Geobacillus stearothermophilus ATCC 12980: one gene and its partners. The protein of the gene in region 2 interacts with the protein of the main gene of each other region in a pairwise test. Links are inferred from orthologs where the notes say so. Each region holds a gene or a part of one and is shown on either strand. Other genes may lie near its edges. The genes, in order: ftsA, ezrA and ftsZ.

What was found.
Region 1: the proteins of ezrA (region 2) and ftsA interact in binary tests that used the Bacillus subtilis proteins (3 or more experiments, as listed by UniProt). The link is inferred for Geobacillus stearothermophilus ATCC 12980 from one-to-one orthologs.
Region 3: the proteins of ezrA (region 2) and ftsZ interact in binary tests that used the Bacillus subtilis proteins (3 or more experiments, as listed by UniProt). The link is inferred for Geobacillus stearothermophilus ATCC 12980 from one-to-one orthologs.

The regions. Positions count from the first base shown.
Region 1 is NZ_CP128494.1:929,217-935,711, reverse strand. What follows is about bases 1-2,995. They hold ftsA (cell division protein FtsA), read right to left. Parts: upstream 2,135-2,995; coding sequence 866-2,134; downstream 1-865. Other genes in these bases: QSJ10_RS05065 (DUF881 domain-containing protein), read right to left, coding at 2,690-2,995; QSJ10_RS05070 (small basic family protein), read right to left, coding at 2,326-2,688; ftsZ (cell division protein FtsZ), read right to left, coding at 1-838. In the rest of the region: more of QSJ10_RS05065, read right to left, coding at 2,996-3,406; QSJ10_RS05060 (DUF881 domain-containing protein), read right to left, coding at 3,435-4,139; cell division protein DivIB, read right to left, coding at 4,120-4,905; spoVE (stage V sporulation protein E), read right to left, coding at 5,114-6,214; murD (UDP-N-acetylmuramoyl-L-alanine--D-glutamate ligase), read right to left, coding at 6,267-6,495. UniProt on the Bacillus subtilis protein: Cell division protein that is required for the assembly of the Z ring. May serve as a membrane anchor for the Z ring. Binds and hydrolyzes ATP. Also involved in sporulation.
Region 2 is NZ_CP128494.1:2,199,983-2,206,467, reverse strand. The notes cover bases 3,499-6,483. They hold ezrA (septation ring formation regulator EzrA), read left to right. Parts: upstream 3,499-4,131; coding sequence 4,132-5,835; downstream 5,836-6,483. Other genes in these bases: QSJ10_RS11895 (cysteine desulfurase family protein), read left to right, coding at 6,214-6,483; hisJ (histidinol-phosphatase HisJ), read right to left, coding at 3,499-3,939. In the rest of the region: rpsD (30S ribosomal protein S4), read right to left, coding at 1-323; QSJ10_RS11915 (diguanylate cyclase), read left to right, coding at 656-2,491; QSJ10_RS11910 (GAF domain-containing protein), read right to left, coding at 2,546-3,022; more of hisJ, read right to left, coding at 3,115-3,498; more of QSJ10_RS11895, read left to right, coding at 6,484-6,485. UniProt on the Bacillus subtilis protein: Negative regulator of FtsZ ring formation; modulates the frequency and position of FtsZ ring formation. Inhibits FtsZ ring formation at polar sites. Interacts either with FtsZ or with one of its binding partners to promote depolymerization.
Region 3 is NZ_CP128494.1:933,973-937,092, reverse strand. What follows is about bases 153-3,120. They hold ftsZ (cell division protein FtsZ), read right to left. Parts: upstream 2,220-3,120; coding sequence 1,086-2,219; downstream 153-1,085. Other genes in these bases: ftsA (cell division protein FtsA), read right to left, coding at 2,247-3,120; spoIIGA (sigma-E processing peptidase SpoIIGA), read right to left, coding at 153-874. In the rest of the region: more of spoIIGA, read right to left, coding at 1-152. UniProt on the Bacillus subtilis protein: Essential cell division protein that forms a contractile ring structure (Z ring) at the future cell division site. The regulation of the ring assembly controls the timing and the location of cell division.

The DNA of each region.
Region 1 (6,495 bases), 1.3 Mb from region 2 along the record:
CGGCGGCCTCCTGCACTTCGTACAAACTTAAGTTCATGCCGCCGGTGATGTTCATGAGCACGCCTTGCGCCCCGTCGATCGACGTCTCCAACAGCGGGCTGGAAATGGCTTTTTTGGCTGCCTCCGCCGCTCGGTTTTCGCCGCTGGCAATCCCGATGCCCATCAGCGCCGAGCCTTTGTTGGACATGATCGTTTTCACATCGGCGAAGTCAAGGTTGATCAACCCCGGCACAGCGATCAAATCGGAAATGCCTTGCACCCCTTGGCGCAGCACATTGTCCGCTTCGCGGAACGCCTCAAGCATCGGCGTATTTTTGTCAACAATCTCAAGCAACCGGTCGTTCGGAATGACGATGAGCGTATCGACCGCCTCTTTCATGGCGGCGATGCCGCTTGCGGCCTGCGTCGCCCGCTTCCGCCCTTCAAACGTAAACGGGCGCGTGACGACACCGACCGTGAGCGCTCCTAATTCGCGGGCGATTTGGGCGATGACGGGCGCCGCCCCAGTTCCCGTGCCGCCGCCCATGCCAGCGGTGACAAACACCATATCGGCGCCGCGAAGCGCTTCTTCAATTTGCTCTTTGCTCTCCTCAGCTGCTTTTTTTCCAACTTCTGGGTTCGCTCCCGCACCCAAGCCGCGTGTCAGCTTCGCCCCGATTTGCAGTTTCGTCGGCGCCTTCGACAAATTGAGCGCCTGTGCATCGGTATTGACGGCAATAAATTCAACGCCTTGCACTCCGTGTTCAATCATCCGATTGACGGCGTTGTTGCCGCCGCCCCCGACCCCAATCACCTTGATCGTTGCCAACTGATCGACTGTTGTCTCAAACTCCAACATGGCCAAATCCTCCTAAAATTTCAATCTCTATTCAAAGAAAGAACCGAAAAATTTCTTGACCTTCTTCCCGAAATGGTCTTCTTTCTTTTTCGGTTTCGATGGTTGTTTTGGCGCCGGGCGCTCGGCCGGCTCCGCCGCGGCCGCCGCCGGGACGGTTTTCCCTTGCAGCTGCGCCTGCCGGTAGGCGAACTTGAGCAGGCCGACGCCGATCGTGTATTGCGGGTCGCGCACGCCGATGTAATCCGGCATGGCAACACGGACGCTCGTCCCTAGGACGACGTGAGCCAACTCCAACACTCCCGGCATATTCGCCACGCCGCCGGTCAGCACATAGCCGCCCGGAAGGTCGCGAAAGCCAAGCCGGCGCACTTCATGTTGAACCATTTGCAAAATTTCCTCCATCCTCGCCTCAATAATATCGGCGATCTCAAGCTGGCTGAACTGCTGGTGTTGATCGCTGCCTATGACCGGCACGCTGAACACTTCTTCGTCCGAAGCGTAGTCGTAAAACGCATACCCGTGCTTCAATTTGATTTTTTCCGCATCCTCCGTTGTTGTCCGCAGCCCGATGGCCAAATCTTTTGTAATATGCTCCCCGCCGACCGGCAGTGAAGAGACAGCTTGCAACGCCCCTTGCTCAAAGACAGCGACCGTTGTCGAACCGCCGCCCAGATCGACGAGCGCGGCGCCCAAGTGCCGCTCATCGTCGGATAATGCCAGCAAACCGGCCGCTAACGGCTGGAGGCAAATGTCGCTGATTTCCAAACCGGCACGTTCCACACAGCGAAGGAGATTATGTAAAATCGTCTTCGCTCCGGTCACCATCGTCCCTTCCATCTCCAAGCGGACGCCGATCATGCCGCGTGGGTCGTGGATGCCGTCTAAGCCGTCGACGATAAACTGGCGCGGAACGACGCTGATAATTTCCCGGTCCGGCGGGATGGAAACGACTTGCGCCGCATCGATGACGCGGGCAACGTCTTCATCGCTGATTTCGCGGTTTTCGCTGGCAACTGCAACGATGCCATGGCAGTCATGCAGCTGAATATGGCTTCCCGCCACCCCGACAATCACGCGGCGGATCGAAAGGCCGACCATCCGTTCCGCTTGTTCGACCGCGCGCTTGATCGATTGCACCGTTTTATCTATATCAACAATCGCGCCTTTTTTGAGCCCTTCTGATTTCACATTGCCGATTCCGATAATGTTAATCGAGCTGCCCAACATTTCCCCGATGATGACTTTGACGCTCGATGTTCCGACATCCAGGCTAACGACGATCTCATTGCTGCTCATCTTTTGGCATCTGCCTACTAAAAACGCGCCGATGTCAGCCGACGTTTCAGTAAGCAGCGACACCTCCTTTTTCGGCTGAAATTTCCCTGTCCATCTCTTCGTCTATATCCAGCTCGCGATTTTCGCAAGAACATCGCATTTTGTTTTACTCCATATAATTCAACACAGGAAGACACTTTCCTCTCTTCCGCTTAACTTTTTTCGCGATTTTCCCGCCGCTCCGCCCATTCGGCAAGCCAAAGGCGACGGATGATGGCAATGTTTTGAAACAGGCGGACGCCAAACGCGAAGACGGCCGCCAAATACAAGTCTACACCAAGATGCACCCCAAGAAAAGTCAAAGTTGTGGCAAGGATGATATTGAAAAAAAACCCGGTTATAAATACTGTTTCGTCGTACGTTCCTTGTAAATGGGCGCGCCATCCCCCTATTAATGTATCAAAGGCGGCCAAAATGGCAATCGACAAATAACTGGAATACTGATCGGGAACTTCCCAGCCGGCCAGGACGCCGACGGCAAACCCGAGCAACAATCCGAGAAGCGGAAGCCACATGCTATTTCTCCTCCTTGCCGGCGCTCGTCGTCTCCATGTATTTTACCTCCAGCCGCTCGGTTGACGGCGGAATGGCGATCATCGGTTTCGGCTTGGAAATCGAAAGCTCCAAGTTTTCGACGATGAAATCATCCCGAATCGGCGAAACCGTCAAACCGCTATACAGCTTGTCCGCATCGTCCGCGATCGCCTTCACCTCAACCGGCAGCTGAAGCGGCCGGCGACCGACTTTCGTCACCCCGTTGACATCGCGAATCGCCGTCTGGTTCGTCAGCCGCTCGCCGCTAATGGCGATTTCCTTTGCTCCATATTTGTTCAATTCATTTACCAACCGCTGCAGCAGCTCCGGCGACACCGTTTGGGCGACCGGACCGACGTAGCCGCCAGCCGCAAACGGCGCGATCGTCAGCACCACGCTGCGCCCTTTCACCTCGGTCAGTCCGGCTTCTTCCCTAAGCTCGGCGACCGTCTCCTCGAGCGCCGCCTCACCGTCTTCCTGCTCCTCGCGCCGGTAATGGCGCAATTTCGCCTCGTAGCGTTCCAGCTCCTCAAGCAGCTGCTGTTCAAGCTTCTGCTCCTTTGTCAAATCGGCGCGCAGCTCCCAAATGTCGCGCGTATCGCGCTCTTCCGAAGGCAGCGTCGTCCGCATCCCGACGGCCAGCATCAATCCGAACACGCCGGCAATCCCGGCAAAATACAGCTGTCTTTTTCGCTCCAATGCGCTTCACCGCTCCTTCCTGCCCGTTTTACGGTCTGGGCGCGAATACCGGATCGAGCGTAATCGCCTCTTGCTTTTCCACTTTTACATCGATATGGTCTTGAACAAGCTCGTCGACGACGCCGCCTGGCAGGACGAGCGCAGACGACAGCACATCTGGGTCGCCGATCGCCGAAATGACAAACGGAGCGGCATGTTGCGTCCCGTCAACCTCAATGACCGGACCGTTGCACACAATGTAGGAGCGATGGGAAATGCGCTGCCCGTTAATGGCGACCGCTTCGGCGCCGGAAATAAGCAGCTCGTGAACGATTTTCCATACGTGCTGTTCGTGAACGATATAATCAGTAGCACTCGCTTCAGAGGGGATGTAAGAGGAGTCGGAAAGCGTGACTGCTACACCCTTTCCTTTCACCCTCGCCTTTCCAACATACATGCGCAGCTGTTCTGCCTCTTTCGCCAGCCCGGCTTCGTTCGTCTGCCGGTCGGCCAGTTTTTTTTCCCAAGCGGCCAGTTCGTCTTGCTTTTCGACAAGCTGTTGCTTTAACGACCGGTTTTCCTTTTGCAAAGCGATCAGCGCCGAGCGAAACTCGTATTCCCTTTTCCACCCGCTGTCGCTCCATTCGCGGCGGGATGGATCGTTTTTGGCATGTTGGTAGGAAAACCCGAGCATGGCGCCGAATAAAAAGCAAATAAAAGTAAGGAGGATGCGGCTATGGGCTTGTTGTCTCATCGTCGTCCTCCTTTTTCGGCGGCTCGTACGGGACAAAGTAGCTGCCGACTTCGAGGTGAATGACCCCTTTGACATTTCGGTCAAGCTCGGCGACAATCGCCGGATAATGCGACAGCTTGTCCGCAAAACGATGAATCGTCGCACTTACCTCATACCCGTCGTTCATGTAGACGATGACGCGGTCTTCATACTCACTGTTCGGCTTGTAGTGAATTTCCGACATGGCGCCAAGCACCGGCGCCGGCAGTTCCGCCAGCTGTCCAGTCATCTCGGCGATGGCGTCGCCGTTTTTCCAACCGACGAGCACAGGCGCATCGCTCGGGGCTGTTTTCACCGCTTCCTGTTTTAACAGCCGTCCGTTCTCAAGCAGCGGGAAAAATGTTTGCCGGTCGTAGACATAAGCGATCCGCCGCCATTCGTGGACGCGGATGACAATCGTGTTCGGCAGCCTCTTTTCCACGGTTGCCTCTTTAATTTCCGGATGGCGGGCGATCCTCGTTGCCACACTTTGTTCGTTCACTTTCCAAAAGCTTGTCCGCTTCGTAATGCCGCTCAAGCTGATGATGCGCTCCGCCGGCAAATGGCGGTTTCCGCTCACCTCCACATGCCTGACGGCGCTTAACGGCGATTGGAAGTAAAGAACGCACAAAATAAACAGAAAAAAGAAGGACAAATACAAAATCAGCCGACGGTTCGCTTTTTGGCGGCGACGCTCTTTCAGTTTTGGGACGCGGTCTTCAAGAACAACAACCTTTCCCTTTTCCATTGCCTTCCCCGCTTTCCTGCCCGCGGGCAGCTCCATGGCTGCGCTCGAATAAAAACAAACGGCATCCGCTGCCGTTTTCTTGTTCTTTGCACTTGTTTTCATTATATCACAAATAGATCGCGAGAGAGACCGTTTTTTATAACATTTGCCGGCACTGTTTGACGGCAAGCCGCCCGAACAAACAAAAACAGCGGACGCCGCCGCCTGCCTAATAGCGGGCGTGTCTGCTAATATTGAGCAGCACGCCGATCGCCATCAGCATCAATGTCAACGACGATCCGCCGTAGCTCAAAAACGGGAGAGTAATGCCGGTGACGGGCATCAGCCCGGTGACAACGCCGATGTTGATCATCACTTGGATGGCAATCATCGAAATGATGCCAAGCGCCAAAAAGCTGCCGTACAAATCGGGGGCGCCAAGGGCGATGCGCACGCCGCGCCAAAGAAGAAGGCTGAATAAAAGAAGGACGAGCGATCCGCCAATAAAACCGAGCTCCTCGGCCAAAATGGCGAAAATAAAATCAGTTTGCGGCTCCGGCAAATAAAAAAACTTTTGCCGGCTTTGCCCGAGCCCCAGGCCAAACAGCCCGCCCGGACCGATGGCGTACAGCGACTGGATGATTTGAAATCCGCTCCCCAACGGGTCTTCCCACGGATTCAAAAACGATGTAATCCGCTTGATTCGATACGGCGCCGATAAAACGAGGGCGGCAAACCCGGCAAGCCCCAACACCCCAAGGCCCACAAAATGGCTGAGGCGGGCGCCGGCGACAAAAATCATCGCCACACATGTGCCGACCATCACGGTGCCCGTCCCTAAGTCCGGCTGCAGCATAATCATGCCGAACGCCGCAAACACGAGCGCCAGCGCCGGCAGCAATCCTTGTTTAAACGATGTAATCTTCTTTTGGTTTTCGGATAAATATTTGGCCAAAAACGCGATCATCGCCAGCTTCATAAATTCGGACGGCTGGATGGAAAACGCCCCGACGCCGATCCAGCTGCGCGATCCATTGCGCACCATGCCGACGCCTGGGATCAACACGAGTACAAGCAGCCCGAAACAAACGATGAGCAACACTTTCGACCAGTCGCGCCACGTCCAATAATCGATGTTCATCACAAAAAACATGGCGATAATGCCGACGATGGCAAAGAACAGCTGGCGCTTGACAAAGAAAAACGAATCGTGAAACTTGTATTCCGCCCAAATGGCGCTCGCGCTGTACACCATAATAAGCCCGATGGCCAAGAGCGAAAACGTTAAAAGAATCAACAAAAAATCCGGCGCAGACCTTTTCCGCGGCAATGCCCAACACCTCTATTTTGTAAACTAGAAGGAAAGGGCTGTCCCTTTCCCTCTATTTCAACTTATGCACGGCGTCGATAAAAATGTCCCCTCTCTCCTCGAAAGTTTTGTATTGATCCCAGCTGGCGCAGGCCGGAGAGAGCAAAATAACATCGCCCGGCTCGGAAAGCCGGAAGGCAACCGGGACAGCTTTTTCCACATTATCGACATATTCGATCGTTTCTATTCCCGCCTCCCGGGCGATGCGCCCGATTTTCTCCGCCGTTTGCCCGAACAATACC
Region 2 (6,485 bases):
CGGCGCGTGCGGGCCAACCCTAAGCGATAGACGAGGTTGTCTAGGCGCGATTCTAACAAAATCATGAAGTTTTCGCCGTGTTTGCCCGGCATTTTGCCTGCTTCTTCAAACGTTTTGCGGAATTGGCGTTCGTTCACGCCGTACATATGGCGCAGCTTTTGTTTTTCTTGCAGCTGCAAGCCATATTCCGACAATTTCCGCCGTTGCCCCGGACCGTGTTGGCCAGGCGGATACGGACGTTTTTGCAATTCTTTCCCCGTGCCGCTCAACGAGATGCCAAGGCGGCGGGAAATTTTCCACATTGGGCCAGTATAACGAGCCATTCGTTGCTCCTCCTTACGCTTTTATTCCCGTAAAATAAAAGCAGATGTGCGCCAACAATTATGGCCATTTTGTTTTCATGCATCCTCGCTCTCGCAGCTAAGAGTTACACGATGCACCTCGGCGGGTCGAGGAACAAAATGAACCATAAAAGTGGGCACAAAGGCTGCTATATTTTACACAAAGGCTATTATATGATTTTTAGAGGATAAAGTCAACATTTTGTTTCCCTTCTTCTCTATTTGTATGATATAATAAAAAATGCAATTTTTAGAAAAATTGTCATCCCATTCTCTTATTTGGAATGATGATGCCGGTTTGGGTGGAAAAGGCGATGAACAAGGAAGAAATGAAGCGGTATGAATCATTTAAACAAAAATTTTTCCACTGGTTTTTAGCGTTTCAGGACGATAGGCCGTTTTCGGCGGCGGCGGGCGAGTTGCTCGCGCTGCTAAAAGAAGAGCTGGCGCTCGAGCAAGCCGTTTTTTATTTGTACGACCCGGTGCGGGCTGCCTTTTATCCGGAAGCGGCCGCGGTTGGGACGCCGGACGCTAGGCCGATCGCGGCTGATGGAGAGCGGAAAGTCGCTGTTGTCGATGCCGGTGGGCCGCATATGGCGGCCCGGCTCTTTTTCATGCTTTCCGATGAGACACCGGCGATGGTCGAGCTCGTGTATCGAAAAGATGGCGGTTTTGACGAGCGGTTGTTGTGGGAGATCCGGACGGATTTGGCGCGATTGTTTCGGAAACTTAGCGCGGTGCTGCAAGGAGAGGGCGAAGAGAAACGGTATGGACAGCTGCATCACTTTGCCGCAAAAATTCATTCCTCGATGCATATCGATGTTGTGCTTGAAGAAATTATCCGCACGCTGCAAAACGTCTATCCATCATTCACCTACCACCTTCTGTTGTCGCATGACAACCATCTGCGCGGAAATTTGCCGATTAAAACGCTTGTATTGGATGAAAGGGAAAAACAGAAGGCGGCGTTGCGGGCGTTTTTGACTGGACAAGTGCAATGCGAGGTGATGGAGGCGCCGCCGCGCTCGGTGCTGTATGCCCCGATTAAAGGGGTGCAGGCGGTGTATGGGGTGATTGAAATGATCGCCCCATACGCTGCGCCATTTCCAAAACGAGAGATTCATTTTATTTCGCTGCTGGCGAGCACGGCTGGAAGTGCGCTTGAGAACGCCAAGTTGTATGAACAGTCGCGCCGGCTTGTCGCCGATTTGCAGCTGATCAACGACACAATGCGCCAATTGAACGCCCGGCCGCGGCTTCATGAAGCCATTGAGTACATGGTATCGCAAATCCAACAATCGTTCGGCGCGGATGAAGTCGGTTTTTTCTTGTTTGCCGACGGCAAGCGGGAGCTTTTGCCAGGCAGCACGCTGTTTTTTTTCGACCATCGGTCCGAGCCCTATATCGAATGGGTGGAAAAGCGGCGCCAAAGCGGAAATGACATTTTATTTGCCGGTGATGTATGCGTGTCCGCTTTCGGTTCGTTTCGTTCCATCATGGCGGCGCCGATGCAGCAAAACAAGGAAACGAAGGGACTGTGCATTGCGCTCGCCAGCGAGCCATACCGATTTACGTTTGAGATGTTTAAGCTCTTGGAATCCCTCGTTCAACATTCAACGCTGGCGTTTATGAACGCGATGCTGCGCGAAGAGTTCGAGAAGATGGTAGTCACCGATTATTTGACAAAGCTGCATACGCGCCGTTACTTGGACGAGGTGATCCAAACATCCATGGGATCCGATGCATCCGGGGCGCTCATTTTGTTTGACATTGACAACTTTAAGCAAATCAACGATGTGTACGGCCATCAAACGGGCGATAGGGTGCTCGTCCAAGTGGCTGAGACGGTGTGCGCCAACATTCGCGATGGCGATGTGGCGGCGCGTTGGGGCGGGGAAGAGCTGGCGGTGTATTTGCCGAAAGTGCCGCTGTCTGACGCCATTTCGATTGCCCGCCGCATCACAGAAAAAGTCAGAGAACAAACGATTCCGACGGTGACCGTTTCGTGCGGTGTGTCATGGTGGGAGCGCCAAGGCTGCGAGGATGCAAAACAGCTGTTCAAACGAGCCGACGCCGCGCTTTATATGGCAAAAGAGACAGGAAAAAACTGCATTTTTGTGCACGATGACGGTCATTTGTATAAGGTGTAAAAAAAGGAATCCGAGCAAGCGGATTCCTTCTTCGCGCTTGGTGCGCTTTTTTCGTCAGGCGGAAATGAGCACGCTGGCAAACTGCTCCAAGTAGCGGCGGTCGATGTCATCGAAGCGGTTTTTCACCGGGCTGTCGATGTCAAGAACGCCGATGACGCGGTCGTCTTTGATGAGTGGCACGACGATTTCCGATTGAGACGCCGCATCGCAGGCGATATGGCCCGGGAATTGGTGAACGTCTGGAACGACCACCGTCCGCCGTTTGGCGGCCGCCGTGCCGCACACTCCTTTGCCGAACGGAATGCGCACGCATGCCGGCAAGCCTTGGAACGGGCCAAGCACAAGCTCCTCGCCGTCTGCGAGGTAAAAACCGACCCAATTGATGTCGGTGAAAAACTGGTTGAGCAAGGCGGCTGCGTTCGCCAAGTTGGCGATGAAGTTGGGTTCCCCGGAAATGAGCGATTTCAGCTGTTCGATGACGAGCGCGTAATTTTCTTCGCGTGTTCCGTTGTAAGCCATGGGACGAAACATAGAACTAGCCTCCTTTTTCATCATGGTTGGAGCAGGACTCTGGCCTCAACATCCAGCAGGATGCAAGCAGGGAAATGGCTGATTCGCCTATTTTATGACGGCTGCGGGCGGTTGTCAACCGAAAGCGCCTCGCGGTCCATCCTCTCCCGTCCTTGGTGCAAGTCGGCGGCGCGATGGGCGTCGGATCCGTAGACGATTGGGATGCCCCGCCGCCGCGCCTCGGCGATCACGCCGCCCGGCGGATACGGCTCAAGGCAGAGTGGTTTGGCGGCGCCGGCGCCGTTGTAGTCCAATTCATAGCCGAACTGCTTGATGTCATCGAGAATGGAAACAATCCACTCATCCATTGGTTCCAAGCATGGGAAACGGCGTTGGAACTTGCGCACAAGCGTCATATGGCCGATACGTCTCGGTTTGTAGCGGCCAAGCTCCGTGCGGATCGATTGCAGCACTGTTTCGTAGTAGGCGCGGTGGACGCGTTCGACCGATCCGAACAAGCGGACGATGTCGGCGAACATATCTTCGCTGTAATCAAGGCATACATATTGCCCTTCGTAGGCCAAAAAGTGAACCGATAAAATGCTGTCGTCAAGCAGCGGGCCGACCTCGTCGAGCAGGCGGGTTGTTTCTTCCTCAAAGCCAGGAATAAAATCGACTTCGAGCCCGACACGGATGGCAATGTCGTTTCGGTAGCGGGTTTTCACCTCAGCGACGGCGTGCAAATAGCGCTCAAGCTGGCTAAGCTTCATCGAACAGTCCTGGTTGGGCGTTGGATCGATAAACCGCTCAGGAAGCGGGGCATGCTCCGTAAAGGAAATGTCGGTATAGCCCAGTTCGATCGCGCGCTCTACATAGGCCTCAAGCGGATCTTGGCTTCCGTGCGGACAAAACGGCGTATGAATATGCCCGTCGCGCATGATCGATTTTCCTCCTTTCTTCATGTATCATAGAAAAAATAGTGAAGATTCTTGTAAAAAAAATAAAAATTTTGGTCAAAAAATGTCGTTAACATGGTATCATAAAAACATTGAAAAACATATATTTTTGTCTTCCCCGCTATTTTCGTTTGTTCGATAGAAGTAGCTTGAATGCAAGGAGGGCATCAGCGGATGGGAATGGCATGGATCGTTCTGCTCCTCGGATCGGGGGCAATCATATATAATCATGTGTACCGAAAGCGGATGTACCGGGAAATCGATCGGCTCGAGGAATGGAAAATCAACTTGATGAACCGGCCGGTACCGGATGAGCTGGCGAAAGTGAAACAGCTGAATATGACAGGGGAGACGGAGCAGCTGTTTGAACGATGGCGCCAGCAATGGGACGACATTGTGGCAGTGAAGCTGCCGAATGTGGAAGAACAGCTGTTTGACGCGGAGCGGCTGCTCGACAAATACCGCTACCGGCAGGCGCGCCGGCTGCTTGGGCAGATCGCCGACGGATTGCGTCGTCTTGAGGAAGAAGTGCATGAAATCATTCATGAAGTGAATGAGTTGATCGGCAGCGAGGAACAAAGCCGGGCGGAGATCGAGGAGCTGCGTGCGGCTCACCGGGAAGCGAAAAAGACGCTGCTTGCTTACCGTTATACGTTCGGTTCGGCTGCCGACTTGCTTGACGTCCGTTTAACGGAAGCGGAAAAGCAGTTTCAGCGGTTTGCCGAATTGACGGAAGCCGGCAACTATTTGGCGGCGCGCGATGTGGTTCTGACACTGAAGGAAGAGCTCGGCCGGCTCACAGCCATGATGGAAGATATTCCTAAACTTCTTGGCGAATGCCAAACGTCGTTGCCAGCTCAGCTCGCTGAGTTGGCTGATGGCTATCGAGAGATGGAAGAGCGCGGATACATCCTTGACCATTTGCACATGGAGCGCACGCTTCAGGAAAAACGGGAAAAAATCGAGCAATGTCTGGCCATGATCCATGAGCTGCGCATCGAAGAAGCGAAGCAGATTGTCGCTGAGCTGAAAGAAGAGATCGACGCGCTCTACGATTTGCTCGAAAACGAAGTGCTCGCGCATCAATATGTGCAAACGGAAATGCCGCGCCTCAGCGGCATGCTTCAGGAGCTCGCCGCCGAGGCGAAGGAAACCGAGGCCGAGGCGCTGTTCGTCCAGCAAAGCTACCATTTGGCGCCAAGCGACCTCGAAAAGTACCGGAGCATCGAAAAGCAGCTGCACCAGTTGCAAAAGCGGTTTTTTCTCATTCAAGACCGCGTTGCCGAGGCGAAAACAGCGTATTCGCTCCTGAAAGAGGAGCTTGAGCAGCTTGTGTCTCAGATCGACCTCATGAAGGAAGAGCATGAACAGTTTCGAACGATGCTGCAGACGCTGCGCAAAGACGAATTGATCGCCCGCGAAAAGCTTGACGGCATGAGAAAAACATTGGCCGAGGCTCTCCGCCTTGTGCAAAAAAGCCGGCTGCCGGGGCTGCCTGAACCGTATGCGCTTGAATTGGCGGAAGCGAGACGCAGCTTGCAAGCCGTTGCCGCGCGTCTTGAAGAAAAGCCGCTTGACATGCCGGCGGTCGACCAAGCGTTGGAGGAGGCGAAAGCGGCTGTGGAACGGTTGTATGAGCGGACGGTGGAAATGATCGAACAGGCGACGCTGGCGGAGCGGACGATTCAATACGGCAACCGCTACCGCCGCCGCTATCCAGCGGTCCGCAAAGGGCTGGAAGAAGCCGAATTTTTATTTCGCCATTATGATTATGAGGAGGCGCTCCGGCAGGCGGTGGCGGCCGTTGAAGAAGTCGAGCCGGGCGCGTTTGACCGTGTGCAGAAATTATGGCAGGAGGATAACAGCCGCGAACAGTGATAAACCACCCGATCACGAGTATTGATTATCCATTATTTTACCTAAAAAACACAGAATCATATGGCTGAACACAAGCTTTTCTGCCTCTTCCCTCAAACAAGAACGCCGCCCGGAATATCTTGAATGAGGGGCTTCGTTTGCTGTCTTCGTAAGGCAGCCAAACCGTGGGACGCACGGGGATGGCTTGGCTGACAGCCTGCCGTGGGGCGGGTGTTCCCAAGAATCTCCCACCTCTTCGCGCAGGTGGAAGATTGTTCAATGGGTTTTTGGTGAATAATGTAAATGACGGTGTGTTTTCGTTGTCGATTGGCGCCTGTTTTGGTTAAGATGGACGATGTACAGCGATATTTTGCCGACAATGAGCGGAGGATGGAAGCGATGATTTATCTTGACAACAGTGCGACGACCAAACCATTTCCCGAGGTGATCGATTCGTTCGTCGCCGTCGCAACGAACTATTTTGCCAATCCGTCGTCGCTCCATGGGCTGGGCATGAAGGCGGAGCGGCTTTTGGCGCAGGCGCGTGAACAAATCGCCGCCATGCTGCGCGTTAAGCCGAACGAAATCGTTTTTACCTCCGGCGGAACGGAGGCGAACAATTTCGCCATCAAAGGGGTCGCCTGGCAATATCAGCGGCGCGGCCGGCATAT
Region 3 (3,120 bases), 1.3 Mb from region 2 along the record:
TCGGGTGGATGATGCAATCGTATTCTCCGTCGGCTGAAAGCGGGTCTGCACTTAAGGCCATAAGCCCATGTTTCACCTCAAGCCACTCGTTTTCGTATGACAGCGCGATGCGGTCTAGTTTTACCGCCATCATCATTTGCGGGCCGCTGCCCACTGCGCGGTATGGAATGAGACGAAGACGATGGGCCCACTGTTCGGGCGGGTCGTCAACCGTCATGGCTGCCATATAGGCCATCAGCTCTTCGGGCAGCACGTCCTTCGCTTTTTCCCGGTCCACGATCATCACCGGCGTTTTGGACACTGGGTCAAACAGCTGGTTGCCGCTGTCGATGAGCCCTCTTAGGGCAAGGGGCCGGCCTTCCCAAACAGCAATGACATCTACAATATGTTCGAAGCGCAATTTTTTCTCGCGAATCTGTTCCACACGGCGGCGGGAAAAAAGCCACAACACCGGAAACCCGACGAGGACAAACAGCCAGCTTACCGGGTCGCCCGCCCCGGGGGGATGCATCATCAATAATCCGTTCTGCACGGACAGTTGCTCGGCGAAAAAATAATGAACCGCCAGCATGCCGCCCCCGACAGCGAACGTGGCAAAGTAAAACGCCAGCATGTTCTCGATCATATAGCGCGGCCGCTTAAAGCCAAAAGCGGAGAGCACAATCAAGATCGAGGCGGCCATTTTGGCAAGCGGGTGCTGGGCGATGGCGGACAACGGGGTGAACAGCAGCACCACAAGCAGCGACCCGATCAACGCTCCGGCCAACAGCCGCCACCAGACGATCGGGCGCTTAAGCATGAGCGCTGTCAGCCAAAGAAGCATTGCATCAAAACAGACGTTCAAAAGCCAAATGACATCAAGATACACAACCAACCGGCAAGCCCCTCCCCCGCCCCATCGGCTTTTGTCTGAAACAAGTATATAGCATATCCCGTTGGAAAGTCTGTCAATTGGTGGTGGTGAAAAACAGAATGTTTTGTCAAAGCGAGGGGAAACGTGCGAACGAGGAAAACCGCCCTTTGAAGCGCGGGGCGAGGGCAAAAAAAGAAGGCATGAACACGGCTTGTTCATGCCCGATAGCTCCTCAACGGCGACGGTTGCGGTTACGCAAGAACGCCGGAATATCGAGCGGGTCTTCCGCCTGCCCGGACCGGAGCGCCGCATAATCTTGCGCCGGTTCTTCGCGCTTTTCCCGCTTCGGCGCCGGCGTCACTTTCGGCGCCGTCCCGATGCCGGCGCGCGGCGGCCGCGGCTGCGAAGCAACGTTTTCGTTAAACCCGGTCGCGATGACAGTGACGACAATTTCGTCTTTTAAGTCTTCGTTGATGACCGAGCCGAAAATCATATTCACTTCTTGATCGGCCGCCGAAGCGACGATGTCGGCGGCCTCCTGCACTTCGTACAAACTTAAGTTCATGCCGCCGGTGATGTTCATGAGCACGCCTTGCGCCCCGTCGATCGACGTCTCCAACAGCGGGCTGGAAATGGCTTTTTTGGCTGCCTCCGCCGCTCGGTTTTCGCCGCTGGCAATCCCGATGCCCATCAGCGCCGAGCCTTTGTTGGACATGATCGTTTTCACATCGGCGAAGTCAAGGTTGATCAACCCCGGCACAGCGATCAAATCGGAAATGCCTTGCACCCCTTGGCGCAGCACATTGTCCGCTTCGCGGAACGCCTCAAGCATCGGCGTATTTTTGTCAACAATCTCAAGCAACCGGTCGTTCGGAATGACGATGAGCGTATCGACCGCCTCTTTCATGGCGGCGATGCCGCTTGCGGCCTGCGTCGCCCGCTTCCGCCCTTCAAACGTAAACGGGCGCGTGACGACACCGACCGTGAGCGCTCCTAATTCGCGGGCGATTTGGGCGATGACGGGCGCCGCCCCAGTTCCCGTGCCGCCGCCCATGCCAGCGGTGACAAACACCATATCGGCGCCGCGAAGCGCTTCTTCAATTTGCTCTTTGCTCTCCTCAGCTGCTTTTTTTCCAACTTCTGGGTTCGCTCCCGCACCCAAGCCGCGTGTCAGCTTCGCCCCGATTTGCAGTTTCGTCGGCGCCTTCGACAAATTGAGCGCCTGTGCATCGGTATTGACGGCAATAAATTCAACGCCTTGCACTCCGTGTTCAATCATCCGATTGACGGCGTTGTTGCCGCCGCCCCCGACCCCAATCACCTTGATCGTTGCCAACTGATCGACTGTTGTCTCAAACTCCAACATGGCCAAATCCTCCTAAAATTTCAATCTCTATTCAAAGAAAGAACCGAAAAATTTCTTGACCTTCTTCCCGAAATGGTCTTCTTTCTTTTTCGGTTTCGATGGTTGTTTTGGCGCCGGGCGCTCGGCCGGCTCCGCCGCGGCCGCCGCCGGGACGGTTTTCCCTTGCAGCTGCGCCTGCCGGTAGGCGAACTTGAGCAGGCCGACGCCGATCGTGTATTGCGGGTCGCGCACGCCGATGTAATCCGGCATGGCAACACGGACGCTCGTCCCTAGGACGACGTGAGCCAACTCCAACACTCCCGGCATATTCGCCACGCCGCCGGTCAGCACATAGCCGCCCGGAAGGTCGCGAAAGCCAAGCCGGCGCACTTCATGTTGAACCATTTGCAAAATTTCCTCCATCCTCGCCTCAATAATATCGGCGATCTCAAGCTGGCTGAACTGCTGGTGTTGATCGCTGCCTATGACCGGCACGCTGAACACTTCTTCGTCCGAAGCGTAGTCGTAAAACGCATACCCGTGCTTCAATTTGATTTTTTCCGCATCCTCCGTTGTTGTCCGCAGCCCGATGGCCAAATCTTTTGTAATATGCTCCCCGCCGACCGGCAGTGAAGAGACAGCTTGCAACGCCCCTTGCTCAAAGACAGCGACCGTTGTCGAACCGCCGCCCAGATCGACGAGCGCGGCGCCCAAGTGCCGCTCATCGTCGGATAATGCCAGCAAACCGGCCGCTAACGGCTGGAGGCAAATGTCGCTGATTTCCAAACCGGCACGTTCCACACAGCGAAGGAGATTATGTAAAATCGTCTTCGCTCCGGTCACCATCGTCCCTTCCATCTCCAAGCGGACGCCGATCATGCCGCGTGGGTCGTGGATGCCGTCTAAGCCGTCGACGATAAAC